Regions from separate parts of the Exiguobacterium sp. H66 genome, predicted to be linked through region 1. Evidence: riboswitches for the same ligand, from Rfam matches in the RefSeq annotation. Region 1 holds a riboswitch; the other holds the start of a gene.

Region 1 (15,590 bases):
CCGTTGACTGAGCGGCGCCGTCGGTTCATCCAGGATTAAAAAACGGCTGTCTTGAACGAGTGCCCGGGCAATCAAGACCAACTGTTTGTCGGCAAGGCGCAGTTCGCTGACCCGTTGCCCGACATCAATCGAAGCCTGGAGTTTCCCGAGCGCCTCCAAGGCAATCTGTTCAAAACGGCGTTGCCGGATGACCCCTTTGAGCTGTCCGTTCGTCAACAAATCGAGACAAATGTTTTCCGCGACCGTCAAGTACGAAATCAATGCCGTATCGACTTCTTGGTAGACGATTTCAATTCCCGCCCGTTTCGCGGCACGCGGCGAATCGATCGTCAACGGCACACCTTCAAACGAAATCGTCCCGTCATACGCCGCATGCGCTCCCGCCAATACTTTCATCAGCGTCGACTTACCGGCGCCGTTCGCTCCGACGAGCGCATGAATTTCCCCGCGGCGGACGGAAAAGTCAACAGCATCAAGCGCTTTGACACCGGGGAATTCAATTGAAATCCCACGCATCTCGAGCCGGTTCGTCGCGTCCAGCTGCGTCATTTCGCAGCATTCGCTTTCCGCAGTTTTTCCATCCACGGTTCATTGAATTTTTCGGATGTGCTCCAGCCCTTGATGATCGTATCGAGATTGTACATCGTCGTATCGGCTTTGAGCGCCTTTTGCTCGACTAATTTAGCGTCCAGATCAAAGCTGTCCGGTGTTTTTTCACCGGCGAGTTTTTTCGCGAGCAGACGCATGTCCGTCTGTCCGATCAAGTGGGGATCGACGGCACTCGTCGACACCCAGTTGCTCCCCTTCTCACGCATCAGGTTGATGTCCTGATTCGAGACATCGATTGAAATCAACGGGATTTCCTGACGTTTGTTGTCTTTTAAGGATTTATAGGCGCCTTTCGCGACTTCGTCCCAGGCTCCCCAGACGGCATCGATGCTTCCTTTCGGATATTTGGCGAGAATCGCGTTCATCTTCGTCGCGATATCGCCCTGGACATCCTGGAAATTCGTCGGTCCGACCGTTTCAAGTGTCTTGATTTTGCCGTCCGCTTCATACGTCTTATAGATTTCCTGACGGCGGTCCAGCGGTGCGAATCCCGGACCGAACCACAACTTGATGACCCGGACCGGCTTATCGTCTTTCACTTTCGTCACTTCATCGAGTGAAAGTTCTGCCAGTTTGTGATCATCTTGGAACGTCTCCGTGATGCCTGTTAACGTCTGGTCCTTTTTCTTCGTCACCGTATCAAACGTCACGACCTGAATCCCTTTGTCGATCGCCGGTTTAATCATGTCGTAGGCATAATCTTCTTTTCCGTGCGAGATGATCAGTCCGTCATAATCCTGCTGAACGGCTTGCGCCACCAGTTCCTTGAACTTGACGTCATTGCCTTCGGAAATGAACGTGTTGACCTTAAACCCAAGTGCCTCCCCTTCCGACCGGGCACCGTCCAAAAATTGTTTCGTATGATCATCGGACGCCAGATTGCGGATGACGGCAATCTTGATGTCGCCTTGGACACTTTCCGGCACACCGCTGATTTTTTTCGCCGGTGTCGCTTCACTATTGGCGCAAGCAGCCAGCAAGACTGCCGGTGCGAGCAAGAATGCTAATTTTTTCATCTCGATCTCCCCTGTCTGTTTAGATGACCTGTTGTCCGATTGCCTGTTCGATCGTTTCCACGCTCGGCCGTTCAATGACGCCGAGTTCCGTGATGATCGCCGTAATGAGCTCGTGCGGTGTCACGTCAAACGCCGGATTAAAGACCGCTACACCCGCTGGCGCTGTCATCTGTCCGGCAAACTGTGTCACTTCACGGGCATCGCGTTCTTCAATCTCAATCTCGTCTCCCGATAAACTCGTCACATCAAACGTCGACAGCGGTGCGGCGACATAAAACGGAATCCCGAAGGCACGTGCGAATAACGCCAGCTGGAACGTCCCGATTTTATTGGCTGTATCCCCATTCCGGGTAATCCGGTCCGCGCCGACGATGATGGCGGTGATCTGCTTTTCCTTGATCGTATGTGCGACCATATTGTCCGTGATCAAGGTGACGTCAATCCCTGCCCGTTGCAGCTCCCATGTCGTCAAACGTGCCCCCTGCAACAAAGGTCGGGTTTCCGACGCATAGACGGATAACGGGATGCCTTGTTCTTTCGCAAGATAAAACGGGGCCAGTGCCGTCCCGTACGCCGCTGTCGCAATCGATCCGGCGTTACAAATCGTCAACACCCGGTCTCCCGCTTGAAACAGCTCCAACGCATGCACACCGATTTGCCGTGACGTCTTGGCATCGGCTTCATAAAGGGCGATTGCTTTTTGTTCCAGACGTTTCGGCAGTTCCTCGAGTGTTGTGCTCGAAAGGATAAGCTGATTCAGCGCATCAAGTACGTTCCGCAAATTGACGGCGGTCGGCCGGGTCGCCAGTAATTCCGCCGATACCGTCAACAGTTTTTGTTTGACCTCGTCAAGCGATCCCGTCGTCCGAAACGCTTCCTGCACGAGGACGAAACCACCAAACAGACTGATTGCCGGCGCCCCCCGGACACGAAGTTGTTTAATCGCCTCGACCGCTTGCGCCAAATCATGAATGACTTCGTACCGTTCTTCTTGCGGAAGACGGGTCTGGTCAAGGATTTTTAAGCACGCCCGCTCATAGATGACACTACGGATAAACTCGCTCATCGGCTCAATTCCTCCGTCACGTCGAAATTCCGGAGGTCCGTAAACGTCTTACATTCGCCGCGCCGTTTAATCAATGCCGTCCCGAGGCGTAGGGCATGACGTTTCCGTTCAAGGCGCGTCGCCGCATCCGGAATTTGTTCCAAATCAGCGACCGGTGCCAAACCAATCGTCCGCCGGATCAGTTCACAACCGGCGAAACCAAGCGCGTCTTGGAGAATTGTACTGAGGACATCATCGACAAGCCCGGGTACCGTCCGGAAAGGTTCGACGGCTTCCCGTTCCCAAAGTGCCGTGAACGTCGAAGCAAACGTCAGCCAGAACGTATCGATATCCTTCACCCGCGTCTCCCGCAACTCAGCATAGTTCGGATACGCCGCAAAGCAGAGGTGGGCAATGAACTGACCGACATCAAACCCGAACGGTCCGTAAAAAGCGAACTCCGGATCGATGATTTTCGTTTCGCCCGCGGAAGCAAAAATGCTTCCTGTATGTAAATCCCCGTGTAATAAGGCTTCCCCTTTCGTGATGAACAACGTTTCGAGCTTCGCCACTTCCCTCTTCAGTTTTTCGTCCTGCCAGAGCTGCTGTACGTCTGTTTCCAAGCCGCTCTCGATGTTGTTTGTTTCCGCGTCGTAAAACGGATCCGTAAAGATTAACTTTTCCGTGATGTCGCATAAATCCGGGTTGTAATAGTCACGTGCGACCTGTTTTTTTCCGACTGGACCGAGCGCAAAATCTGACGTGAAAAATAACGTCCGTGCCAAGTATGAACCGACATGCTCTGCAAGGAGCGGATACGTTTCGCCTGCGAGCAATCCCATCCGAACGATTTGCAGGTGCGACAAGTCCTCCATCACTGTATACGCTTCTTCATGACTGGCATGAAAGACCCGTGGAACGAATGGCGTCGCGTATTTTGCGAATTCCTTCAGTGCCAACTGTTCGATCCAGGCCCGCTCGAGTGACAAGGGCCAGCTTTCCCCGACGACTTTTGCATAAGGTAATGCCTGCTTCAAGATCAAACGTTCTTTCCCTGCCTGAATCCGAAAGACTAAGTTCAAGTTCCCGTCGCCGATTTCTTCTGCCGTCGCTTCTTCCTGTCCGATGAGTCCGAGTTCCCGGACACGTTTAATGGCGTCCTGTTCTGTAAATGCTTGATATGCCATCTTGCTTCCCCCTTCATTTCTACACAAAAAAACGCCGCTTTTCGTCATAGAAAAGAGGCGCGGGGTATCATCCGTCCTCTTATCTCTCAGACGAATGTCTGTTGGATGTAGCACCGTGCCGGATGGTCGGTTGCTGCGGCGTCTTCGGGCCAATTCCCTCTGCCAACTCACGATAAGAGTCATATGTGGTTGTGGTGTTCGATGTTGATTCGAATATTACGCCCGTCTTAAATCATCTGTCAATTCCAATTTTTAGTGAAAAACCATTTAAAAGACCGCCATCTATAGAAGTTGATTTCAAAAAAAATAAATTTTCAAAAAATTATTTGACATCACGTCCATCTCATGTAAAAATTGCAATTAGATTTCACAATTTCATCCAATTCTTATCAAGAGCAGACGGAGGGACGAGCCCTATGATGTCGCAGCAACCGACCAGTTGGCACGGTGCTAATTCTTGCAGCTAACACGCTGACAGATAAGAGTCCACGCGCAATTTTTCATGGTCTCTTGTCATTGACGAGGGGCCATTTTTGTATTTTTTAACAAGGGAGAGACGACGATCATGGCGTACATTACCGCAACTTACCACCTCGGCGTGACCGATCAGTTACCAAAACGGGCAGAGCAAATCGCCCTCGGTCTGACGGTCGGCTCATGGACCGATTTGAATCACTTGGAACAACAACAGCTTGAATCCTTTAAAGGACAAGTCGTCCATACGGAAGAACACGACGGGAAAGGATATGTCACGATCCGTTATCCGGAACACAACGTCTCACGGGACTTTTCGGCGATTTTGACGACCGTCTTCGGCAAGCTGTCACTCGACGGTCAAATCAAACTGACGGATCTTCAGCTTCCCGCTTCGTTCACACCGGATTTCCCCGGTGCTAAATTTGGCATCGAGGGCGTCCGCCAGTTGATCCAAGTCCATGACCGCCCCCTGTTGATGAGCATCTTCAAAGGCGTCATCGGACGGGACCTCGTTTTTTTACGGGAACAACTGGAAGCCCAGCTCGCCGGCGGGATTGATCTCGTCAAGGATGACGAAATTTTATACGACAATCCGCTGACACCGGCACTCGACCGGGCGCGGATCGGACGGGAAGTCCTCGATGCACACTATGAACAGACCGGTAAACGGGCCCTTTATGCGATTACGTTGAGTGGTCCGGTCTTCCGCTTGAAAGAGCAGGCGAAACGACTGGTCGAAGCCGGAGCGACAGCCCTCCTGCTCAACACGTTTACATACGGGCTTGATGTCTTGCGGGAACTGGCAGCCGATCCGGAAATCCCGGTCCCGATCTTTAATCATCCGGCGTTGAGCGGTGCCTTGATCGCCAGTCCCGAGTACGGGATTGCTGCCCCGGTCCTGCTCGGAACGTTGCCGCGGATTGCCGGTGCCGACTTGACACTGTTCCCGTCGCCATATGGGAATGTCGCCCTCGCCAAAGACCTGGCCCGCGGGATTGCCGTCGAAGCGACCCGAATCGGTGAGACCAAAGCAATTCTCCCGGTCCCGTCCGCCGGAATCCACCCGGGTCTCGTCGCCCAGCTTGTTCGTGATTTCGGCGTCGATTCCGTCATCAATGCCGGGGGCGGTGTCCACGGTCATCCGCAAGGTGCTGCGGCCGGAGTCATCGCTTTCCGCCAGGCACTGGACGCAGCACTGGCCGGCGAATCACTGACAAGTGCCGCCCGCCGGCACGAGGAATTACGTGTCGCCCTCGATGCTTGGGGGATCACGAAATGACGATCCGGATTTTATGTGACTTTGATGGAACGGTAACGGAGCACGATAATATCATCGCCTTGATGCAGGAGTTCGCTCCGCCGGAAAAATTTGAACCGTTAAAACAAGGTGTGCTCGACCGGTCGCTCTCGATTCAGTCCGGCATCGGACAGATGTTTCAGCTGCTTCCGTCCAGTCAAAAACAGGACTACATTGATTTCTTGATGAAACGGGCGGTCATTCGTCCCGGCTTCGACACCTTGCTCGCCTTTGCCAAATCAAACGAGATTGATTTTTCCATCGTCAGCGGCGGGATCGACTTTTTTGTCCAGCCGATTCTTGCGGATGTACTGACGGACGAAGCGATTTATTGCAACGGCAGTGACTTCAGACAGGAGACGGTTCAAATCGAATGGCCGCATGCCTGCGACGCAGCCTGTACAAATCAATGCGGCTGTTGCAAAACCTCGATCGCCCGGAAGCTGAAGCAGAACGGTGACACAATCATCGCGATCGGCGACTCCGTAACAGATTTTGAACTGGCTAAGCAGGCGGATCACGTTTATGCACGGGATTATCTGATCACGCTATGTGAACAGCACAGCATCCCGTATACGCCGTTTGAAAACTTTCATGACATATTGAATCATCTGCAGACAAAGGTGGTGTACACATGACCTTCTTAAAACGATATGAAGAATTACGTGCCGTCAAACAGGAACTTGCAGCACGCGACTGGTTCCCCGGCACAAGCGGCAATCTCGCCATCCGGACAGCCGATCAACCGACTGAATTTCTCGTGACGGCAAGCGGGAAGGACAAACGGCAGGATACACCGGACGACTTCGTCCATGTCGACGCGTCCGGTCAACTGATCGGCGAACAGACGGGTCGTCCCTCTGCCGAAACATTGCTCCACGTCGAGGTCTTCAACCGAACGACTGCCGGGTGTTCCCTTCACGTCCATACGATTGACAATAATGTCATTTCGGAACTGTACGGCGATCAAGGCGAGATTCGGTTTGCCGGTCAGGAAATCATCAAGGCACTCGGCCGTTGGGAAGAAGATGCGGAAGTTCGTGTGCCGATTATCCCGAACCATGCCGACATTCCGACGCTTGCCGCTGCCTTTGCAGCACATGTACATGCCGAGAGCGGCGTCGTCCTGATTCGCAATCACGGCATCACCGTCTGGGCACCGACTGCCTTTGAAGCGAAAAAACAGTTGGAAGCATTCGAGTTTTTGTTCAGTTACACCTTAAAACTACAAACGTGCCGACAGGCGATTCATTAAAAGGAGGAATTTACAATGGCAACAGTACTTTTCCAACAGACAAACGAACGGTATACGGATCAAAATGAGGTCTCTTCATTCCTTGCTTCACGCGGCGTCTTATATGAACAATGGGACGTCTCGAAGTTACCGGGCGACCTCGTCGAGAACTTTACATTAACGGATGACGACAAACAGACGATTTTAACGACATTCGCGGACGAGATTAAAGATGTTTCGGAACGTCGCGGTTACCAGACGGCTGACATCATCGCACTGTCGGATACGACACCGAATCTCGATGAATTACTCGTCAACTTCCAAAAAGAACACCATCATACCGATGACGAGGTCCGCTTCATCGTCAGCGGCCATGGCGTGTTTGCGATTAAAGACGAGGAGGTCGGCTATTACAACATCGAGCTCAATCCCGGTGATTTGATTTCCGTTCCCGTCAACACGCGCCACTACTTCACGCTCCAGGAAGACCGGAAAGTGGTAGCAATCCGAATCTTCGTCACGACGGACGGCTGGGTGCCGATTTACGAGCGGGATGCCCTGTCTTCAGCAAACTAATTCAGTCCGGTCCGGCCCAAGTCTTCTAGCGATAGAGGACCTGGGCTTTTTTTGTACTGAAACGTCGTCTGACAAACATGTTTGAGGAAAGCGCGTGTCCGGGAGCATTTCCTATTCTAGAAACATGCCGTTTGTTTCGTCCATCTCCGATATAATGAAGAAAAGGACACAAAAAGGAGCTGACGTGTATGATGATTCGTCTCGTTCAAGAAGCCGACTTACCGGACGTGCTCGCCATTTATAATGAAGGAATTGAAGACCGCATCGCGACGCTCGAGACGGATACGAAAGATCTCGCCTTCATGCAGCAATGGTTCAGTGAACGCTCCGAGCGACATGCCGGTTACGTTGCCTATGAAGGATCAAAGATTCTTGGCTTCATTTCGCTCGATGCCTACAATCCGCGTCCCGTCTATCAGTCCGTCGGCGAACTGTCCGTCTACATCACACGGACCCACCGCGGACAAGGAATCGGAAAACGACTACTCGACATCATCGAAGAACATGCAATCATTCACGGCATGCATAAGCTGATTCTTTTTACGTTCCCCTTCAACCGGATCGGACAAAAACTCTACATCAAAGCCGGATTCCGAATCGTCGGTACCTTTAAAGAACAAGGAATGTTAAACGGGTATTATGTCGATGTCCTGGCCATGGAAAAAATTCTCCCTAAACCGGACCAATGATGTTTTGGATTAAAGGTTCGACAAGTCGGGAATATGAGACGAGGAAGATTCGTACAAGAAAGGAAGATTGCCTGTGAACATCCAGCAAATTCGAAATGCGACACTCGTCTTGACCTATGCCAACCAAGTTTTTTTAATTGATCCTTTTCTCGGTGAAAAGGGTTCGCTTCCTCCGTTCGACCATACACCGAACACCCACCGCAACCCCCTTGTCGACTTACCGGTCGATGTCTCGACCTTACTCGACCCGGATGCCGTCTTCGTGACACATCTTCACGCCGATCATTTCGATGAGGCTGCCAAACAATTGTTACCGAAGACGGTTCCGCTCTATGCCCAAAACGCGACGGACGCCTCTGTCATTAAAGAGGCCGGTTTCACCGACGTTCAGCCGTTCGACCAGGGTGTGACACTCCGCGATGTCAAAGTTTTCCGCACGAACGGTCAACACGGCGTCGGCGAAATCGGACAACGGATGGGACACGTATCCGGTCTCGTCTTTACACATCCCGATGAGCCGACGCTCTATATCGCCGGTGATACGATTTGGTGTGACGACGTCGATTCTGCGATTGATACCTATGCACCGGATGTCATCGTCGTCAATAGTGGTGCCGCCCAGTTCCAGACCGGTGAACCGATCACGATGTCGGAACGTGATTTATTAGCGGTCCATGCGGCAGCGGCTGAAGCGACGATCATCGTCTCGCATCTCGAGGCCGTCAACCACTGCCTGCTCCGCCGCGATATGATTGCTGACTTTTTAGCAGCAAATCATCTCTCCGCTCACTTTTTGATTCCGGACGACGGCGAGACGCTCTCCTTTTAAGTCTCTCCTTCGAGAGTCGTATGAATACAAAAAAACCGGACGTTTTCCGTTTCCCTAAAAGGAAGAGGAACAGCGTCCGGTTTTTTCATGTTCATTCTTGCGGAATGACAAGACCCAGCAAACGAGCGAAGGCGATTGCTTGTCCTTCCGTCACGATCGCCCCTGTCAAAAAGCGTGGATCAATCGTAATCCCCGAGACGTCCGCTTGTCGCAAATCGAGTCCTTTTAACGGAGTTTCAACCCACTGGCTTTCCATCAATTCAACATCCTCAAAACGTAAATCGATGAGTTTCCCTTCGAAGAATTGTGTCTCCCGCATCGCCGTCTGCTCGAACGTTACTTGTCGGAGCGATGTCCGAATCACTTGTAAGTAATTCGCCTGGCATGCTTTTACCGTGACATGATCAAGCGTCGTTTCTTCTAATTGAACCCCCGTCAGGCGGCAGTCCTGAAACAGAACGCGATGAAAACGACTGTCACGGAACTGACAACCCGTCAAATCGCACTGCTCAAACCGGACATTTTCAAATGACGCGCGATCAAACACGAGACCCGCAAATGAGACATTCCGAAAACAGACTTGATTGGCATCGATCCGCTCCGTCAGCTCGATGGGTAACGTTTCTTTTTCATACAGCATTTGATACAAGTACGGATCATCGATTTCGATTTCTGCAAATGTTTCGACTGCTAAATTATTCGGGACATCCGGTAGATGGATCATCGGTTTTTTCTTCATTCTCTCCCAACCCTTCTTCTTCTCAGTCCTTAGTGTACCAAACCTGTTACCTAAATATGACCCAAGAGGATGATCTCTAAAGTCATGCCGCGCTCTAAAAAGTGATGACATGTACACTCTTTTTCAATTTTTGATTTGAGACACTTTGAGACCGTGCTAGAATCAACATAAATAAAATAAGAACAAACGTTCTAAAAGGAGTGATTTTCGTGTCTTCTGATGCGGACTTTCCAAACCAACGTATTTTTTGCGTGGATAGTGTCTCTTTTTATGCCAGTTGCGAGTGCCATTACCGAAATCTACCACCATTAACAACAAAATTAGCCGTCGTTTCCGATTTAAAACGGAGCGGCTCCGTCATTTTAGCGGCGAGCCCTGCTTTGAAGACGCTTGGTATCAAAACGGCAAGTCGTCTCTACCAGATTGAACAACTCCCGTATAAGGAACGAAAGCAGATTCACCTCGTCGAACCACGCATGTTATGCTACATGAAAACGTCGATTCGTGTCCTCGATGTGCTCCATCAATTCGGACCACCGGAAGTGATTCGCGTCTACTCGATTGACGAAAGTTTCATCGACATGACGGGAACGGAGCACCTCTTCGGTACGGATTTTGAAGCTGCTAACCAATTACAGTCAGCTATCCTGGAACAAACCGGCATTCACGTCCGAATCGGGATTGGTCCTAATAACGTCATCGCGAAACTTGCCCTTGATTTACTCGGGAAAAAACAGGGCATTGCGCGTTGTGGTTATGCTGATGTCCCCCGTCTCTTACATGACTTTCCCGTTCGTAAGATGTGGGGGATCGGTCATCAAATGGAGCACCATCTGAATCAATTAGGCATCGAGACGATCGGCGATTTGGCGGCCGCACCATTAGAAACACTACACGAACGTTTTGGTGTCATCGGTGCCGAACTTTGGCATCATGCATGGGGCATCGATCAATCTCCGACGACGATTGATCCGACCGCTTTATTTCGTCCGGCATCATCCCGACAGAAGACGGTTGGTCATGGCGTGACACTGATGCGTGATTATTACGAATACGACCAGATTCGGCTGGTCTTAAGTGAGCTCGCAAGCGATGTCGCAGCCCGCGTCCGCTTTTCCAATCAACTTGGATGGACGGTTCACTTAGGTGTCCGTTACTCGAGACATATCGTCCGGGCAGGATTTTCAAAGCAACTCCGTCTCCCTTATCCGACTTCAGACGAACGGATTATCCTGCGCCATATCCTTCAGCTGTTCGAGCCGAACTGGCTCGAACACGAACCGATTCGTTTTTTGTCCGTCTCGCTCGGTCAACTTGTCCCCGACCAAGGTGCACTGCAACTGTCGTTGTTCGAAGACAATACCCGTGTTTGGAAACGCAAACGCTTGTTAAAGGCAATCGATCATGTCAACGTCCGTTACGGGAAGGGAACCATCCGCCTCGCTGTTTCTTTTCTTGATACAAGTGTCGCCAAGCGCCGCCTCCGCTTCGTCGGTGGTCATCCGGGAGGTGACGGCAATGACACGGTATCGTGACCGTGGCAATTTAAAATGGATTCCGTTTTTGATGCCGGAGTACATTCAACTGTTGCGCGACTATTATAAAGATACGCATCGTTTAACACTACCGCCCATCGATGAACAACTTCAAGAATCATGGCAATTCATCCTCGAAGAAGCATTAATGGAAGGAAAAGAACTTGAAATCACGTATTATAAGGAAGGAAGCTATATCACACTGACCGGATTCATCGAACGAATCGAGCGCGAACGAGGACTTCTGTACGTCCGGAGTCAAAATCCGATCGAAATTCCCCTGATGCGACTAGTTCGGATTGAAAACGGGTAGGAGTGACAGTGGGCTTCAATAATGCACTTATCTCTTGAATTATGATTTGAAAGAAGGAATGTTTGTATGTTTGAATGGTTTACTTCACTCCCCGTCGTGATCCAGGCATTACTCGCCGGGATGATGACATGGGGCTTGACCGCACTTGGGGCGGCACTTGTTTTCGTCTTTACGACAATTGAAAAAAAGGTCATGAATATGATGCTCGGCTTCGCCGCCGGTGTCATGATCGCTGCGTCCTTTTGGTCACTGCTCGCTCCGGCGATTGAATTTACGGAACAGGATGGTGGCATCGCCTGGCTTCCGGCTGCAATCGGATTTTTAGCAGGTGGCTTCTTCGTTCGCTTACTCGACTTCGTCACACCACATTTACACTTATCCGCACCACTTGAAAATGCAGAAGGCCCTTCGACCGGTCTTAAAAAGGCAACTCTGCTCTTTTTAGCCATCACCTTGCACAACATCCCGGAAGGTCTAGCAATCGGTGTCGCTTTTGGTGCTGCTGCGTTAAATATGGACGGGGCGACAGTCGCTGGTGCTTTGACGCTCGCACTCGGAATCGGGATTCAAAATATGCCGGAAGGTGCTGCCTTATCAATTCCGCTTCGTGGTGAAGGCATGTCACGCCGTCGCGCTTTCAATTACGGTCAAATGTCCGCTATTGTTGAACCGATTGCGGCAATGATCGGGGCGGCTGCCGTTTTCTTCATTCAGCCGTTACTGCCTTACGCACTCGCCTTTGCAGCCGGCGCGATGATTTTTGTTGTCGTCGAGGAATTGATTCCTGAATCACAAGCTGAAAACGGCTCTGATTTAGCGACACTGGGTTTAATGGTCGGCTTTACCGTCATGATGATTCTTGATGTCGCCTTAGGCTAAATACAAACTGATTGAACAAAAAAAACTCCTTCATCGCCGGTGAAGGAGTTTTCAGATTGATATTGGAATGACTTTTGAGTCCGTACCTTTCAACGTGTACCTTTAATTATTTTTTGAGGATGCGCATCGCATTTAAAACAGCCAGGACGGTTACACCAACATCCGCAAACACAGCTTCCCACATCGTCGCGAAACCAAATGCACCAAACAGGAGAAACACGGCTTTCACGCCAAGTGCGAAGAAAATGTTTTGATAGACAATTTTTCGTGTCGCACGGGCAATCTCAATTGCTTCGACCAACTGCTTTGGTTCATCTGTCATGAGGACGATATCTGCGGCTTCAATCGCCACATCACTGCCGAGTCCGCCCATCGCGATTCCGACATCGGCTCGTGTCAAAACAGGGGCATCATTGATGCCGTCGCCAACAAAGGCCACTTTTCCATCCGCTTGCTTCAAAATCAGTTCGAGTTGTTCGACTTTTTGATCAGGTAATAGTTCTGCTGTAACTTCGTCAATCCCGATTTGACGGCCAATCACTTCTGCCGTTGCCAGGCGGTCCCCTGTTAACATAATCGTTTTCTTCACACCGAGTGCCTTGAGGCGAGCAAGTGCTTCAACCGTGCTGTCTTTAATGTGATCAGCAATTCGGATGTAGCCCAGGTACGTATCATTGCGTGCGACATGAACGTACGTCCCGTCTGCCGTTTGATCAAGCGTCTCATAACCAAGTTCGTTGAACCAACGGGCATTCCCGGCACGAATCGTATCCGTTCCGAAGCGACCGACAACACCTGATCCTGCGACTTCGCGATACTCTTGAACGGATTCCGTCACTTCACCATAACTTGCATATGTCCGTTGGATGGACTTTGCAATCGGATGATTCGAATGCTGTTCAACAAGCGTTGCCACTTTCAATAATTCTTCGTCTGAACAGGCAACCGGGCGGAGTTCCGTCACTTCAAAGACCCCTTCTGTCAAGGTCCCTGTTTTATCAAAAACGACCGTATCCAGCTGTTGTAATGCCTCGAGATGATTTCCACCCTTCACGAGAATCCCACGTTTTGAAGCGGCACCAATTCCACTGAAGAAACCGAGGGGGATTGAAATGACGAGCGCACAGGGACAACTGATGACAAGAAAAACAAGTGCCCGGTAAATCCAGTCCTCCCATGTCGCACCCGTGACAAACAATGGAGGCAAGACAGCAAGCAATGTCGCAATCCCGACGACTGCCGGTGTGTAGACACGAGCAAATCGGGTGATGAATTTTTCCGTCGGCGCCTTGTGGCGCGAAGCATTTTCAACGAGATCAAGAATTTTTGCGACCGTTGACTCACTGTAGAGACGGTCGACTTGAATCAACAGTCTCCCATCTGTATTGATCGTTCCTGCAAGAATCGTATCGTTCGTGCGGACACGTCGTGGTACTGATTCTCCCGTCAAGGCGACGGTATCAATGAATGCTTCTCCTTCAAGGATTGTTCCGTCGAGCGGAATCTTTTCGCCCGGTCGGACTAAAATCCGTTGTCCGACTTTCACTTGTAACGGACTAATCGTTTGTCCATTTTCAAGTGTTGCCGTCTCAGGACGAATATCCATTAATTCAGCAATCGATTTGCGGGATTGATCGACTGCCCGGTGTTGGAAAAACTCACCGACTTGATAAAACAGCATAACGGCGACCGCTTCCGGGTACTCGCCAATTAGAAAAGCACCAACCGTCGCGATGACCATCAAGAAATTTTCATCAAATACTTGTCCCTGACGAATATTTCGGATCGCGTTTCGTAACACATCCCAACCGATTAAGAAGTAAGCCAGCGCAAATGAGATAAGTTCAATTGAGCTCGGTAAAAAGAAGGCACTGATGAAGGCAACCCCACCGATGCTGTATTGAATCTTTTTCATTTTCGTTAAAAATGGACCGTGGTCATGAACATGACTTTCGTCAGATGGAACGTCACGAGAAACTTCGACGTTCGGCTCTAATTCTTGTACCCGTTTGACGACCGCATCGTATGTTGCGTCATCCGGTGCCTCTCCTTGATAAGTGATATAAAGCTTTTGTCCCGTAAAATCAAGATTTGCCGCTTCGATTCCTTCGACAGTCGAAACACCACGCTCGACCTTCGCCGCACAATTGGCACAATCAATTCCTGAAATTCGTAATCGCTCAGTTTTCGTTTCCATTCCTCCACCTCATTCAAATGTTCGTTTGATTATAAGTCCATCCTACTCTTTTTTTATTCATTCGACAAGGTGTTTTCGTTATCGGTCTTGCGCCCGATATTCAGATTAGTTCTATCTCAGAAGAATGAAACATGATATGTTTTTAGATAGTAAAATATAGAAGGAGAATAACATGCATATCTTAGAATTACTTAAAGCACTCTTACTCGGTTTCGTCGAAGGGATGACGGAATTCGCCCCGGTCTCTTCAACTGGTCATATGATCATCGTCGATGACATGTGGCTCCAAACAACGGACTTTCTCGGAAAATACTCCGCGAACACCTTTAAGATCGTCATTCAGCTCGGATCAATCCTTGCCGTCATCGTCGTCTTTTGGAAACGGTTGTTCAGCTTAATCGGACTCTATAAAATCGAAGGCGAGCATGATGCGACGGGCACACACAAATTAAAACTGCGTCACGTCTTAATCGGACTGCTTCCTGCTGCCGTGCTCGGTTTATTGTTCGAAGACTTCATCGATGAAAACCTCTTTTCGATCGATACCGTCATCATCGGTCTCGCTGTCGGTGCCATCTTGATGATTGCAGCGGATAAACTCGGTCCAAAAGAACCGAAAACGACGACACTCGACCAAATTACTTACCGCCAAGCGGCACTCGTCGGATTGTTCCAATGTATTTCGCTTTGGCCAGGATTTTCGCGTTCCGGTTCAACGATTTCCGGCGGGGTCTTCCTCGGGATGAATCACCGGACAGCAGCCGACTTTACGTTCATCATGGCCGTACCGATCATGTTCGGAGCCAGTTTTCTCTCGCTCGTTAAGAACTGGGATTACATCAATGTAGGCGATCTTGGCTTTTACATTGTCGGTTTTGTTGCATCGTTCGCGTTTGCGCTACTATCGATTCGTTTCTTCTTGAAACTGATCAATAAAATCAAACTTGTCCCGTTTGCGATCTATCGCC
Region 2 (15,590 bases), on a different contig from region 1:
CTTAAAAATAAGAACCACTTCAACGTTGCGCGCAGCAACCAGGACGTATGGAAACGTTTGAACATCGTTGCGTGTCACCTCGATTCAATAAGATACGTATTCGTTAACTGTATCACGTTCGTGGACTAAAGCAGAAGCAACAAATTGTCGAATGTCCAACTTGAGAAGGAGGGAGGTACGGCGAACGTCTCGTATACTTAAAGAAAGAAGAGGAGGGACGTCGATGCGATTGATCCGCCATCTCATCCGTTTTACATATCTTGAAGCACTCTGTTGTGTCTTTCCAGTCGCCATCTTTGCTGCACTCGCCTTATCACGTTATTTGCCGAGTGAACCGATTGCCCGTTATGACATCCTGTTACTGTGGTGTCTGTTCGTCCAAGTCGCCTTACTCGTGACCCGTTATGAAACGAAAGAAGAGTTCAAGCTGATTCTTATTTTTCACGTCATTGGATTAGGACTTGAGCTGTTTAAAGTCCACGTCGGTTCATGGAGTTATCCGGAAGACGCATTTTCGAAGGTGCTGGGTGTTCCGCTCTATGCGGGCTTCATGTATGCCAGTGTCGCGAGTTACATCTGTCAGGCATTTCGGCGACTTGATCTTCGGTTTACGTCCTTTCCACGTCCGACCCTCGCACTTGCTGTCGGGAGTTTGATTTACTTAAACTTTTTTACGCACCACTGGATGCTCGATTTACGGTGGTTCTTGATGGGACTCGTCATCGTCGTCTTCTTTAAATCGTGGGTCTACTTCCGACTAGAGGATACGGTTTACCGTCTCCCGCTTGTCTTATCATTTTTACTAATTGCCTGGTTCATTTGGCTGGCGGAAAACATCGTCACCTTTTTTAAGGGCTGGGTCTATCCGCATCAGCAAGAGGGGTGGGCACTTGTCGATTTTGGCAAATTATCGTCTTGGTTCTTACTCGTCATCATTACCGTCTTGATTGTCGTCGTCGAAAAATACCGAAGTGACGACTCCGCAGTCGAAGTTAAATCGTAACCCATAACAAAAAAATACCAGGTTGTTTTTTTGCGCGGGTGAAGCATCATGACCTTGCTATAGTTGGAAAAAATAGCAAAGGGGTTTTTAACATGATGCATCACGTAATCGAACGAGCGAAGGAGTTAGTTACAAGCAAACTGAACATCGTCGAGACAGCAGACGACTGGGGTTTGTTACTTGAAGAAATCAACGGAATCGATGAATGGGTCCAGCTGTCGCAGTACTACGCGCCACGTCAAACAACGACGAAACTAGTAGAACGTCCGGAAACACCATCTAGCCTCCCGATCAAAATGATTCAGGAACGGAAGGAAGAAGTTGAACGGACTGTCGAACAACGGTATTCCTATACGTTTGAACGGCAATTAAAGGGTGGCTCGTTACGGGAATGGCCAAACAGTCATGTCTCAGAAAAAGAAATCCGTGACTGGAACCTGGAGCATGGGATGGAAGTCCGTGTCCAAGTCCTACATCAAGATGAGCGCCGGACGTCGCTTGAAATCTTAGCCGTCGTCGCGACGGATCAAGTAAAACCACTTGCAGAGCGAATCGTTTTTGAAAAGTGTATCGTCAAGAACCATGGCATCATCGAAGCGACGATTGACGGTCCACTGCAAGAGGAGACGGGAAAACCGTTCTATTACACGACACCACTCGAAGACATGCGGTTCTTCCAACTGAAAGCAGGTCAACTCGTCGACCTCGTCATGTGGAAAGGTCATCCGGAGACATTGACGATTGTCTGGAAACACGCATTTCATTACGAAGTACCGACCATGACGGAATTACCGGCACGCGACGTATCGAGTGGTTCGCCCGAGTCCGTCACTGCGTCACCTGCAAACAAACAGACGAAAACAGGACGCTACGACAAGATGATGCAACGGAAACCGAAGGCGAAGAAAGTCAAAAAAGAGCGGCGCCTCCGGGAAAAGAAAGTCCAGCAACTCGAACGTCTCGATACGACGACATTACCCGGTCAACCAATCGAATTCGTCGATAAAACGGCACTCGATTTTGCTTCCTACGACGGCATGCGTCTCGTCATCGTCGGTAATGAGCAACAGCGCGCCGTCTACCGCGACTTCTTTGCGGAGACAGGGATTGAATTAATCCATCTTGGCGGTGACGCCCAAGCTGCGAAAAAAATTGCCTGTCTCGCGAAAAAGACAGATGCGATCGTCGTCATCAAAAGTCGCGTCTCCCACGCAGCAGCGGCACATGTTCTCGTGCAAGCAAAAAAGCACGATATTCCGTTTGCGATTGAACGACTCGATGGACGACGCTCTTTGTATACGGCGTGCCAGCAACAACTTGAGAAAGCAATGGTCCAACGTTTACTAAAAGACAAGCGTTAAAAAGTGAAACCTCCTCAAAAATAAACCGTAAAGAAAGGTAGCACTTATTTTTGAGGAGGATCTTTCGATGTCAAAACAATTAAAATTAGCAGCGCGCGAGTCGTTGCAGGGACGATGGGGCTTCATGGCATTAATGATGTTGTTGTTCTTAATCATTCAAGGCGTTCCGAACGGATTTGCGTCCTCACCCGAAGAGGATTTCCAATTTATCGACCTGATTGGTATGCTCTTGACGGTGTTGACCTTACCGGTTGCAATGGGATGGTCATGGCTCGCCCTATCCGTTGCCCGAGACGAGCAGACGAAAGTCGCAGATTTGTTTGAGCCGTACAAAATGTTCTTGAAAGCCATTGGAGTGTCAATCGTCCAAACCTTTTTCTTAGGGCTATGGTTCTTACTTTTCATCATTCCAGGAATCATTAAGTCATTCTCTTACATGTTGACGTATTACATCATTCGGGACGAACCATCGATTGGCATCCTTGATGCCATTACGCGTTCACGCCAAATGATGGATGGACACAAAAAAGAGGCGTTTTTCCTCGTCCTTTCGTTCATCGGTTGGTTCTTGCTCGGAATCATTACGCTCGGAATCGGTTTCCTCTGGATTGGCCCGTACTTCAGCGTCACAATCGCGAAGTTCTATGATCGCGTGCGTGGGGAAGAAGTTTCGACGACTGGTCACCGGACAGCCATGATGGATGCAAATCACAATGACTCACCGTTCGTATCACCAGAATGAATTGATTTTGAACAGCACCATACAAAACAGGGATTGCCATCTTAAACCGATGCGCAATCCCTGTTTTTAGCTTCTAGACAAAGAAGTATCAAGAAACAGAGTGATTTTCCAAATGTTTTTTTAATTCCGATAGGAAAAGAAGGTTTAAAGGTTGCTTTACTCTGCTAAAAGATGTACGCTAATTTCAATTATTCTTATCACGAGAAGTCGAGGGACTGGCCCGACGACACTTCAGCAACCCCGCATGAGCGGAAGGTGCTACTTCCAAGAGGAATTTATTCCTTTGAAGATAAGAGCCGACAGTAGACATTCGTCGCTCTTTTCTAAACGAAAAGAGCGATTTTTTATGCAAAAAGGGGGCAAAGGGGATGGAATACGGATTTTGGTTACCAATCTTCGGAGGTTGGTTACGAAACGTCGAGGATGAACAAATGCCAGCGACATTCGATTATGCGAAACAAGTCGCACAGACGGCAGAACGGATTGGCTTTTCTACGACATTGATTGCAGAATTGAATTTAAACGACATTAAAGGAATAGCCGAACCGAGTCTTGAGGCGTGGACGACGGCAGCGGCGATTGCGGCGACAACGGAACGTTTGGAAATCATGACAGCCGTCCGGCCCGGTTTTCATAATCCGGCGACGACAGCGAAAATGGCGGCGAACCTCGATCAGTTGAGTAACGGACGTTTTACGCTCAACGTCGTTTCGGCCTGGTGGGAGGAAGAAGCCCGTCAATACAATGGGATATTTACAGCCCATGACGAACGATATGCCCGGACGGAAGAATTCGTGACGGTCATGAAAGGATTATGGGCGGACGCATCACCCTACAGTTTTGACGGAGACTACTATCAGCTGGAACGGGCAGAGCTTCACCCGAAACCCGTTCAGCGTCCCGGAATCAAGCTCTACGCTGGTGGTGAGAGTGAGACGGGGAAACAGACGATCGTCAATCACTGTGATGCCTATGTCATGCATGGGGGAACGGTTGATGAAGTCGCGACGAAAATTACGGATATGAAAATCCGCCGCGCGGCGACCGGGAAGCAGCCGCTTGCGAGTTTCGGACTGGCAGCCTATATCATCTGTCGCGAGACGGAAGAAGCAGCGCTCGAAGAATGGCGCCGGATTACGAACGTCAAAGAAGATGGTGCCGGATATGCCGGATATGACGACTTCGTCAGTAAATCGCAACTCGAACAACAGGTCAAACGAAATGATTACTCCGTCTCAAACCGTGGACTGCGTCCGAATCTGATTGGGACGCCGGATCAAATCGCAGAACGGATTCTTGAATTTGAAGCGGTCGGGGTGACGTTGCTCTTGCTCCAATTTTCTCCGCAACTCGAAGAAATGGAACGCTTTGCCCGCGAGGTCATGCCACGCGTCGAAGCGAAACGAAAGGTAGGTCAACTAAAATGACGAAAATTCATATTTTACACGAAAATCAGGAATGGACGGATCATTTAATCAAGCGACTCGAGGAACTCAACTTACCGTATGAACAGTGGCACCTCAACGAAGGGGTCGTCCCGCTCGACGAAACACCACCGGAAGGCGTTTTTTACAGCCGGATGAGTGCCTCGTCCCATACACGCGGACACCGGTATGCACCAGAATTGACGGAAGGGGTCCTCGCTTGGCTCGAAGAACATGATCGGACCGTTTTCAACGGAACCCGTGCGTTACGACTCGAGGTCAGTAAGATCAACCAATACACCGCCTTACGCAAAGCAGGTATCCGTGTTCCGAAAACGACGGCAGCCGTCGGACGTGATCAAATCGTCCAAGCCGCTCAAAACATCGGAGTGTCGTCGTTCATCACGAAACACAATCGTGCCGGTAAAGGACTCGGCGTTCAATTGTTCCACTCGATTGAAGCACTCGAGACGTATCTTGACGGACCGACATTCGATGAGCCGGTCGACGGCATCACGTTGATTCAAGAGTACATTCAAGCACCTGAACCGTATATTACGCGTTGTGAATTCGTTGGTGGTAAGTTCGTCTATGCGGTCCGTGTCGATACGTCGGAAGGATTCGAGCTCTGCCCCGCGGATGCTTGTGTCATCGATGATTTGTTCTGCCCGGTTGGGGAAGAGGCGGCAGAGACACCGATGAAATTCCAAGTTGTCGATGGGTTCGATGACCCAATCATCGCTCAGTATGAAGCGTTCTTGCAGGAAAATAAAATTGCGGTCGCCGGGATTGAGTTCATCAAGGATGCGGACGGGACGATTTATACGTATGACGTCAACACGAATACGAATTACAATTCGGACGCTGAAGCGGCAGCTGGGAAGTTTGGGATGCTGGAACTCGCCAAATTCCTCGGTCATGTGTTAGAACGTCAAACCGTGAAGTGAACATCAAAATCCACTTGAAGTAAGAAAAATACCCTGATTGTGCCGTAGTCGAGCGTTAGAACGACGGACATCAGGGTATTTTTAAACTAAAAGGAGGTGGTGTCATGGTGACGTGGCGTGAAGAAAAAGTACTTGCGATTCCAATCGAACAGGCGTGGCATTTGTTTGATCACGATCGACTGCAACGACTCATTCCGGGGGTAGTCCAACATGAGGTGATTGAACGTAAGCCGGGCGTCGTCGGATCGACGTACCGCCAAACCTACATGCAAGGGAATCGTCTTGAAACCTACATCGTGACCGATCTCGCTTATACGAATGAACCGGACTATAAACAAAATACGATTGGTTTTACGTTAGCGAAGATGTTTCGCCTTGAGATGTCGTTTGCGCTGAAGCGAATCGATGCGACGAACTGTCGTTTGATTTACACGGGGAAAAATGAAGGCGTCAACTTCGTCGGTCGCAGTCTCTTATCGTTAGGCGGAGAACGTGAAAACGAGAAAATTGTCAAAGGATTTCTCGAGCGGCTCGAAACAGAGGTTAAACAAATCCAAAACTAAAAACAGGTGTCTTCCCTTCCGGTCATGACGGAAACGGGGAGACACCTGTTTTAGTGAAGAACGACGCAGTCGGTCATTGTTCTACTTAATGGTGGTGCGAGTATGATTTTGTGCCTGTCGGAAGACCGGAGAGGTAGCCGACACCACCTGTTTTTTGGATGCCGATGCCATCTTGCATCGCTTGTTCAAGTTCTTTCGGGTCAACTGCTGTGATCTGCTTGCCGTCAAGACCTTCACCTGGGTGTTGGTAGTTGCTGAGCAAGTAGCTATAGCCACCGACACGATCGAGCGAACGGAGTCCAGTTGCTTCTGCACCGACGGGAACCGATAGGATACGTGAGAGTTTCTTCGTTTTCAAGTCGTATGCCCAGACGAAGTTATTCGTGTGCAGTGAGCTGTCCTCACCGATGAACAACGTATTCGATGCAGCAGAGTAAGCGAGGTTATCCGGGTTTGCGACGAGGTTCGGATTCGCTGTGTTTCCGTAAGCATCCGGTTGCGCTAAATCTTCACCGATGACAAGGGCGTTCATCCGTGTTGGAACATAAGAGCTGTCGATTTTTTTAGCACGACCGAGATTGAGTTCATACGTCACGCCAGATTCACGTTTTTCGAACTGGATGTCATCTTGGACGGCACCGGCTTGTTTTTCTGTGCTACCTGACACGTATGACAGCGCGATGTATGCTTTCTTGTCTTTTTCGTTGACCGTGATGCCTTCCATCTTGTTGAACTCAGATGTCGCACCGAGTATCACACCATAACGACGTGATTCGAGGAAAGCAGCTGCTTTCTCCATGCCTGGTTTCACTTTCAAGTACTCGACGTTTTTGCTTGCTGCCGTTTTGACTGCTGTGAAACCTGGTGTCGGTTCAGTCGCCGTTTCGAAGATGTCGCTGAACGTCGTCCCGTTGTCGATGATCTTTTTGACAGCAGCATCTGACGAATGGCCGAGTTTAATCCATTCGAGTTTACCGGCGCCGCCTTCAGTTGCCTTCGTCTGGTTGAACTTCGCTGCGTAAAGTGTTCCTTTTGAGAAGTCTTTTTTCTTATCCGCGACGTACATGAACATCATCGTGTTATTGCCGTCATCTCCGAAGATTGCCGTTTTTTGGTCAGGTAAGACTTGCATCATCTCGTGTGAGAAACGACCTGTACTGTAGTGCTTGACGACAGACGATTGTCCTTTACGGTCGACTGAAATTTCAGGTGTGAAACCGTAGAAGTATGGGTTGGCTTTACTTGCGTCACCGAAGTAACGTTCTGCGAATGCAGAGACTTCTTTATACGCGGATGAATTTGAATCGGCTTCGAACGCACGCGCATCCGGCTCGTATTCTTCAGAACCAAGGTGTGTTCCCCATGGCGTCGTTGATCCGTTACATGGTGTCCACAGTCCATTGACGTTTTTGAAGTCGATTTTGCTCGATTTTTTGACCGCCAGTTTACCGGTCTTTTTATCCTGTGTGACTTCTGTCAATGTCATCGACGCCGGGAGTCCGCGGACGGCGTTGCCTGCATTGTCGATTGAATCGTATTCGAAGTGCGAGACCAAGTACTTCTTACCGTGGACTTCGAGTAAGCTGTTCGAGTCCGGTGCGTCCGAGACGAATGCTTCCGGCTTATCAGGAACACTGCGATCGATGATTGGATCACCATTGACATCGATCGGTGTACCGGCTGCGATTTTTTGTCCTTTGTTGTCGACGATTTTATCTTGCGACAAGAACAATTGGTTGTAATCGAGTGCTTTTACTTCTGTTTTACCATTCTTATATGTGATTTTAACTTTAGCATCTGTATATGTTTTAACCATTTGATCAATCGTCTTTGGTGCATGCATCGATAAAAATTCAATGTGTTTGATGGCTTGATGTGAACGATGTTCGTTTGATTTAGCATCTGCGAGTGTTGGAATCAGACTCGATGATAAAAGTGCTGCCGATAGACCGACCATAAGTGTACGTTTCATGTATGTTTCCCCCCATGTTGTTTTAAACTCGTGTTGTGGCTACGTTCTTAATTAAAACAAGCGATTGTGTAGGCGGTGTAAAGGAAGCGAGACAGTCTGGTGTCGGAAGGTTAAGAATGGATTTACAAAAAAAGACTGTCCTTTATGTAAAGGACAGTCGGCAGATCAATGTGCGTATAACGCAGTCAATTGTTGTTGAATCGAGTCGTTGTTGAGGTACTCGTCGTACGTCGTTTCTTTATCGACGATTCCGTTTGGTGTGAGTTCGATGATCCGGTTCGCAATTGTTTCGACGAACTGATGGTCATGCGAGCTGAAGAGCATCGCACCTTTGTAAGCAATCAAGCCATCGTTGAGTGCTGTGATTGATTCGAGGTCTAAGTGATTCGTCGGATCGTCAAGGACGAGGACGTTTGAACCACTGAGCATCGCTTTCGATAACATACAACGGACTTTTTCTCCCCCAGAGAGGACTGACGCTTTTTTCATGACTTCTTCTCCGGAGAAGAGCATCCGACCGAGGAAACCACGGAGGAATGTGTCACTTTCATCAGCTGGTGAGTATTGGCGCAACCAATCGAGAATCGTTTTGTCAGACCCTTCGAAGAACTCCGAGTTGTCTTTTGGCAAGTACGATTGTGACGTCGTAACACCCCATTTGAATGTCCCGCTGTCTGCTTCCATTTCACCCATTAAAATTTTAAACAGTGTTGTGATGGCGATATCGCTTTGGCTGATGAATGCCACTTTGTCTGTTTTATTTAATGAGAAACGGACGTTGTCAAGGACTTTGACGCCATCGATTGTCTTCGAGAGACCTTCAACCGTCAACAAATCGTTTCCGATTTCACGTTCCGGTGAGAAACCGACGAACGGATAGCGGCGTGATGACGGACGGATGTCGTCAAGTGTGATTTTATCGAGCAACTTCTTCCGTGACGTCGCTTGTTTCGCTTTTGAAGCATTCGAGCTGAAACGCGCGATGAAGGCTTGAAGTTCTTTAATTTTTTCTTCTTTTTTCTTGTTTTGGTCGCCAGCCATCCGTGAAGCGAGTTGGCTTGACTCATACCAGAAATCATAGTTCCCGATATAGAGTTGAATTTTCCCGTAGTCGAGATCGGCCATGTGCGTACAGACGTTGTTGAGGAAGTGACGGTCGTGGGAAATAACGATGACCGTGTTCTCAAACCCGATCAGGAATTCTTCGAGCCATTTGACGGCTTTCAAATCAAGACCATTGGTCGGCTCATCGAGTAACAGAATATCCGGCTTACCGAACAACGCTTGCGCGAGCAAGACTTTAACTTTTTCTCCACCTGTTAATTCAGCCATTGTTTTTGTGTGCAGGCTTTCTTTGATTCCGAGACCTTGAAGGAGCATCGCAGCTTCAGACTCAGCTTCCCAACCATTCATTTCTGCGAATTCTCCTTCGAGTTCAGCGGCACGCATGCCGTCTTCATCCGAGAAGTTTTCTTTCATATAAATTGCATCTTTTTCTTTCATGACTTCATACAGACGTTTGTGTCCCATCATGACGGTTTCGATGACTTGGAACTCTTCATATTCATAATGATTCTGACGGAGTACGCCAAGACGCTCACCCGGTGTGATGATGACATCGCCTTGTTGTGCTTCGATGTCTCCTGCAAGAATTTTGAGGAAAGTCGATTTACCGGCGCCGTTCGCACCAATCAGACCGTAACAGTTACCTGGTGTGAACTTGATGTTGACGTCTTCGAATAATTTGCGGTCCGCAAAGCGGAGGCCGACGTTTTGTACTGTAATCATATAGAGATGAACCCTCGTTTCTAGTGTGTGATGTGCTGTTACGAGTGTACCACAAAATGATACGGCTCGTTTCAAGGACAAAGTTTTTTACATGTTAAGACAGATTCTAAAAATAAGCAACCATGGTCATGAAACATTTTCTGAAATCAACCGTATAAGTTAAAGAGACAGGATGAAGGAGGGATGAGAAATCATGGCAACATTGTTTACCTTACTGTTTTTCGCACTCATCGCCTTGTTAGGAATCGAACTGTATAAATATATCCAAGACAAAATTGACAAAGGGGACTCATAATGAGAAAAATCAAACCAAAGAAAAGAATTAACCCAGCGATGATCATCGCCGGTGTCATCGTCGTTGCACTCCTTGCCATGACACCGTTCATCGTCGAACAGATTGAACCGGGGCAAGTCGGTGTCGTCTACAAACCGTCAAGCGGTGTCCAGGACGAAACACTTTCGCAAGGGTGGCACGTCGTTTCACCGATCACACGTGTGACAGAGTATCCGATTCGGACACAAACGAAGTCGCTCGACAACATGACACTCGCGACAAAAGACGGGAAGAACATCGTTGTCGACTTTACGTACAGTTTTGCAGTCTCTCCCGATCAAGTCACGAAAGTATTCAATAAGTTCGGACCGATCGAAATCGATGAAATCGCAGATGGCTATTTGAAACAACGTTTATATGATGCGTCACGAGAGCAAATTTCGAAAGTAACTGTACTCGAATTGTTCGGTGAAGAGTCAGGAAATGTTTCAACGAGCATCCAAACGCAATTTGCAGAAGACGTTAAAAAAATCGGTTTCATCATTGAGGACGTTGCACTCGGTGCTCCGAAACCAGATGAAAAAACACAAGAAGCCATCGATTCTCGTGTTAAAGCCTCACAAGAGCTAGATAAGAAGAAAACGGATCTCGCGATTGCCAAAGCTGAAGCAGAACGACTTCGTGTCGAAGCACAAGGGGAAGCAGATGCGCGTTTGATTGAGGCGCAAGGTCTGGCGAAAGCACAGAAGGAACTTCAAAAAACGTTGACTGCCGAAATGATTCAATATGAAGCTGTCAAGAAGTGGGACGGGAAGTCACCACTTGTGAGCGGGTCGGGCAGCATGGTTCAGTTACCACTTCCAGATCAAGAAACAGAGAAGAAATAAGTAATGAAAGTACACCTTCAGACGAGAAGGTGTATTTTTTTATGGTTTTTTTAAGTAGTAAATTATAATTTTGATAAAATGAAACGATCTAATAAATGAGTTATATCAAGCAAATAAACATATTTCAGGAAAAAAATAAGAAAGATACCTCTTTTTAATTGTAAAATAATTGGTTTATTTTAGTATTTATAAGGTAATTATTGAAGTGAGTCATGAATGAGTTAATTGTAATCGGTCGTTAGGAGGGGGAGGTAGTGGTTGATAAAAAAATCTCCAATCCAATCTATCCCAACAATACTAGTGCTTAGTATTTTCTTGTCAGGCACACACGCTTTAGCGAATGCAACTTCGACTACGATTAAAGGTAATCTGACGTTAAAAGAATGTGTAAGCATTCTCGAAGCACAACCGTCACCTGACCAAAATGCAATCGATTATTGTGAAAACACCTTGAAGGAAGCAGAAAATGAATTTATCGAAGAAACAAAAAAGGAAGGAGACGATAGGGCAAAAGATGAGGATCAAGCGGTCGTGCCACCAGAAAACGACGAACTTGATCACATGGAGCCTGCGTCACCGGAAGCATCTTCAACACCCGAGACTGAAATACCCCCGACACCAGAACCTCAAGCACCAGAAGAGGAAGAGTCCCCAACACCCGAGACTGACATACCCCTGACACCAGAACCTCAAGCACCAGAAGAGGAAGAGTCCCCAACATCCGAGACTGAAATACCCCCGACACTAGAACCTCAAGTACCTGAAGAGAAAGAATCACTAGTATCCGAGGATGAATCATCAACTGCACCAAAGTCACAAAATCCTGCATTAGAGGATAAGGAAATACTTGTCGACGAAGGAGCGGAAAAAGCAGAACAAAGAGGAGCACTCGATGTCGCGTTGGTAGGATCGGTCAACCTGACCGCCGCCTATGAAGCAGCGCAAAGGAAAATTACGTTGACTGCGGATATGCAATCCGTTTTGAGTTTAGGATTAGGAAGCAAATACGTGATTTTTCAACTCCCACAGGAAGTGATGCAATCGATTCAGGCAGGGACAATCAGTTTGAGCTATTCCTATACAGGAGTGCTGGGCGCGAAGGTTGCAAATGTACCGGCCAGTTCGATTCAACAAAACGGCAATCAAATTTATGCAGAAGTCGGTTCTTTGCTTGCACTCTCACTTTTATCAAAAGATATCTTTACGTTAAGTTTCAAAGTCAATCCACTTCCGGTCGGAACAAATTCAGTTTATACATTTGAAAGTTCATTGACGAGTAGTGTAGTCGATTTGGATGTTTTAAATAGTGGTCTTGGAACGGCGACTTTAACAATCGGTCCCGTATTTCACCTTAAAGTACCTGAAGTCCTCGATTTTGGAACACAGGAAATCGAAGGGAGAGAGGGTGTAATCAATCGAAAAACAACGATGACGATTGAAATCTCGCATCAAAATGCTTTGAATTATGATTGGAAACTTCGCGCTAGGTTGACGGCACCACTCTCGAGCGAGGGAGGTGATGTACTAGATGACGTGCTGCTTTTTAAAGTCGGTGCGACAAATCAAACGTTACAAACCATTGATAGCGAAATTGCATCCGGGAAAATGGGAGCGACATCAACGATTTTGACGTATGGACCAAGTGAAGGAATCATTCTCGATTTGACAGGGAAACGACCACGAGCTACTACGTATCAGACGCAAATTCAATGGACATTAGTCAATGCACCATGAGAAGGGGAGATTTGAATGAAAAAACAGTCAATCGTTACTTCATTGTTTGCTAGTGCACTACTACTAGGTGGACCGTCCCTCGTATTTGCAGAAACGTCTTCAGGAAGTTCAACCGCGACCATCACTTTTGAGACGAATAAAGCACCCGACATTCTGGATCCAGCCAATCCCGATGATTCGTACACACCTGATCCAGGTAAGGGTGAAAACACACCGACCGGTAATACAGGACCGTTGACACTAGATTATGCCCCGAACTTTAACTTTGGGACACATGAAATTCTTGGAAGTGATGCTATTTTTGAATCGATTGACGAAAAACCCTTTCTACAAGTGACAGACCGGCGTGTCGTGTTGTCTGAATGGACGGTTACTGCCAAGCTGAATACGTTCACGAGTGGAGGGGAAAACACATTGCCTGGAGCATCATTATCGATAGCGGAAGGCATCGTGAATACGCCTACCTATAACGTCGGGGCGGCGGCACCCGTGACAAGCGCGATTGAATTGCTTGCGGGTGGTGAAGCAGTAGATATTTTAACGTCGACAGCTGGATCGCCTTACTCTTGGTTACTATCTTGGTTGGGTACTGATGTATCACCTGAGACGGACGGATCACTTTGGTCGAATGCCAACATTACATTGAATGTTCCATTGAATCAGCAAATCAAAGGAACGCACGTCGCGACAATCGACTGGGTATTAACGGATTCGATTCCTTGATTAAGGAGGGGATGGGTTGATTAAACGTGGTATACAGTATCTTGTTGGAGTAAGTGGAGTCATCTATCTACTCATGACCGGAGTAGTTGTCAGTGCCGAGAGTAACGTCAATTTTTCGGTTGAAGCGATACCGAATGAATTTCAAGTGGATTCCGGTGTCACGTATTTCGATTTAAGGATACCTCCGGAACAACGAACTGATATGAAAATTCGGATTTATAATCACGGATCAGACGATCAGTCCTATCTTGTCTCGCTCCGAAATGCGACGACGAACGGGAACGGATTGATTGTATATGAAGAGAAAGAACCATTGAGGCTCGCGGAAGTGTCGCTATCCGAGTTAGCTCGCGTCTCGGAAAAGCCGATTACAATTAAAGCAGGGGAGTCGAAAATCGTTTCGTTGAAGCTGAATTTGCCGAAACGAGCGATTGAAGGGGTCCTGCTCGCAGGTATTGAAATCAAGAAACAGGACAAACCCGAAGAGGCATCCGCAGAAGTCGGTGTTCAAAGTCGCCAAGCGTACGTCATTGGTGTAAAGGTTCGATCATCAATCCGGGAGATTGAACCGGATTTGCTGTTCGAGGGAGTAAAAGCAACTTCCTATCTGTCTCGTCCGAGCGTCCTCGTCACCCTCGCGAACCAAGCACCTGCCATCAGTGAAAAATTTCAGGTGGAAGCTGTCGTCAAAAAAGGTGGAAAGGTCATCGTTCGTAAAGAAATGACGGCTCAATTCGCTCCGACGACATACATGACGTTCCCACTTACATCAATGGGAATTTTGAAGCCGGGAACATATCAACTCGATGTTAAAGTGATTGGGAAAGAAAAAAACTGGACGTGGCAGGATGATTTTACAATTAGTGAAAAACAAGTGGAACGGATGAAAAAAACGGTTCCTGACGTCGAACAACATCCGAATTCGTTCCTTGGAGAAACATCGAAAATGTTGATGATTGTTTCGCTTTCCATCATCGTTCTTTTACTCGGTTACATTTATCACTTGAAACGAAAAGCATCTTCCGAATGATAAACAAGCGGCCCTGCTGAATCAGCAGGGCCGCACGTGTGAAGGTACTTATTTTTTTTCGGCGAACCCGTTTGCGATGGCGACGATGACTTCTGTCGCCTTCACCATGTTGTCGACAGAAATGAATTCGAATTTCCCGTGATAATTTTCGCCACCTGTGAAGATGTTCGGTGTCGGTAATCCCATGTAGGACAGCTGCGAACCGTCCGTTCCGCCACGGATCGGCTTGATGATTGGTGTGATACCACGCGACTCCATTGCAGCATGCGCGATGTCAATGATGTGCATGTGCGGTTCGATTTTCTCCCGCATGTTGTAGTATTGATCATTTAATTCCATTTCGACACTACCGGCGCCGTACTTTTTGTTCCATTCCTCGACGAGCGCCGTTAAGAAGTGTTTTCGTGCCTCGAAGTTATGGCGATCAAAGTCACGGACGATGTAGTGGACGATCGTCTTTTCGACGGATCCATCAAAGGAAATTAAATGATAGAAACCCTCGAACCCTTCCGTGAACTCGGGCGCTTCATCACCCGGTAAGCGATTTTGGAAGGCCATCGCGTGTTTTTGTGAATTGACCATCTTATCTTTTGCTGTACCTGGATGGACGTTCGTTCCATGGAACGTGATTTTAGCACCTGCCGCGTTGAAACTCTCATATTCGAGTTCACCGAGTGGTCCACCGTCGACGGTATAAGCAAACTGGGCATCAAATGCTTCGACATCAAAATGATGCGGTCCGCGACCGATTTCTTCGTCAGGCGTGAAGGCGACACGAATCCGTCCGTGTTTTACTTCCGGATGGGCAATCAAGTAAGCCATCGCCGTCATGATTTCGGCAATCCCGGCTTTATTGTCGGCGCCGAGTAATGTTGTCCCGTCCGTTGTCATCAGAGTATGCCCGACGTAGTTCGTCAAGGATGGGAAATCGCTCGGTGACAGTACGACGGGAATCGCGTCATTTAAGACAATCGGTCCTCCGTCATATGCATCGACGAGCTGCGGATTGACGTTCGTTCCTGTAAAATCCGTCGCCGTATCGAGATGGGCGAGAAAACCGATCGTCGGAATGTCGGCGTCTGTATTCGCAGGGAGTGTCGCCATGACGTAACCATTGGCGTCGACCGTGACATCCGTCATGC

The links. Region 1 has a riboswitch for S-adenosylmethionine ahead of mtnK (S-methyl-5-thioribose kinase). Riboswitches for the same ligand answer to the same signal wherever they lie in the genome.
Positions count from the first base shown of each region.
Region 2: linked by a shared signal. The riboswitch ahead of KNP88_RS08445 (LLM class flavin-dependent oxidoreductase) and the one ahead of mtnK (S-methyl-5-thioribose kinase) in region 1 are both predicted to bind S-adenosylmethionine.

Region 1 covers NZ_JACSMQ010000007.1:142,910-158,499, reverse strand. The annotation lists gene KNP88_RS12420 (sugar ABC transporter ATP-binding protein) at 1-549, opposite strand, end outside; gene KNP88_RS12415 (sugar ABC transporter substrate-binding protein) at 546-1,625, opposite strand; gene mtnA (S-methyl-5-thioribose-1-phosphate isomerase) at 1,645-2,691, opposite strand; gene mtnK (S-methyl-5-thioribose kinase) at 2,688-3,857, opposite strand; SAM riboswitch class I at 3,934-4,036, opposite strand; SAM riboswitch class I at 4,241-4,342, shown strand; gene KNP88_RS12400 (2,3-diketo-5-methylthiopentyl-1-phosphate enolase) at 4,423-5,613, shown strand; gene KNP88_RS12395 (2-hydroxy-3-keto-5-methylthiopentenyl-1-phosphate phosphatase) at 5,610-6,269, shown strand; gene KNP88_RS12390 (methylthioribulose 1-phosphate dehydratase) at 6,266-6,886, shown strand; gene KNP88_RS12385 (1,2-dihydroxy-3-keto-5-methylthiopentene dioxygenase) at 6,902-7,441, shown strand; gene KNP88_RS12380 (arsinothricin resistance N-acetyltransferase ArsN1 family A) at 7,630-8,130, shown strand; gene KNP88_RS12375 (MBL fold metallo-hydrolase) at 8,204-8,959, shown strand; gene KNP88_RS12370 (pentapeptide repeat-containing protein) at 9,051-9,698, opposite strand; gene KNP88_RS15840 (Y-family DNA polymerase) at 9,908-11,233, shown strand; gene KNP88_RS12360 (YolD-like family protein) at 11,217-11,546, shown strand; gene KNP88_RS12355 (ZIP family metal transporter) at 11,613-12,425, shown strand; gene KNP88_RS12350 (heavy metal translocating P-type ATPase) at 12,532-14,622, opposite strand; gene KNP88_RS12345 (undecaprenyl-diphosphate phosphatase) at 14,795-15,590, shown strand, end outside.
Region 2 covers NZ_JACSMQ010000004.1:99,835-115,424, forward strand. The annotation lists gene KNP88_RS08425 (YczE/YyaS/YitT family protein) at 1-65, opposite strand, end outside; gene KNP88_RS08430 (DUF817 domain-containing protein) at 224-1,003, shown strand; gene KNP88_RS08435 (DUF2325 domain-containing protein) at 1,096-2,364, shown strand; gene KNP88_RS08440 (DUF975 family protein) at 2,432-3,106, shown strand; SAM riboswitch class I at 3,298-3,402, shown strand; gene KNP88_RS08445 (LLM class flavin-dependent oxidoreductase) at 3,475-4,533, shown strand; gene KNP88_RS08450 (ATP-grasp domain-containing protein) at 4,530-5,477, shown strand; gene KNP88_RS08455 (SRPBCC family protein) at 5,582-6,040, shown strand; gene KNP88_RS08460 (PhoX family protein) at 6,126-8,012, opposite strand; gene KNP88_RS08465 (ABC-F family ATP-binding cassette domain-containing protein) at 8,178-9,800, opposite strand; gene KNP88_RS08470 (prohibitin family protein) at 10,095-10,961, shown strand; gene KNP88_RS08475 (hypothetical protein) at 11,220-12,695, shown strand; gene KNP88_RS08480 (WxL domain-containing protein) at 12,711-13,418, shown strand; gene KNP88_RS08485 (WxLIP family cell surface protein) at 13,435-14,448, shown strand; gene pepT (peptidase T) at 14,497-15,590, opposite strand, start outside.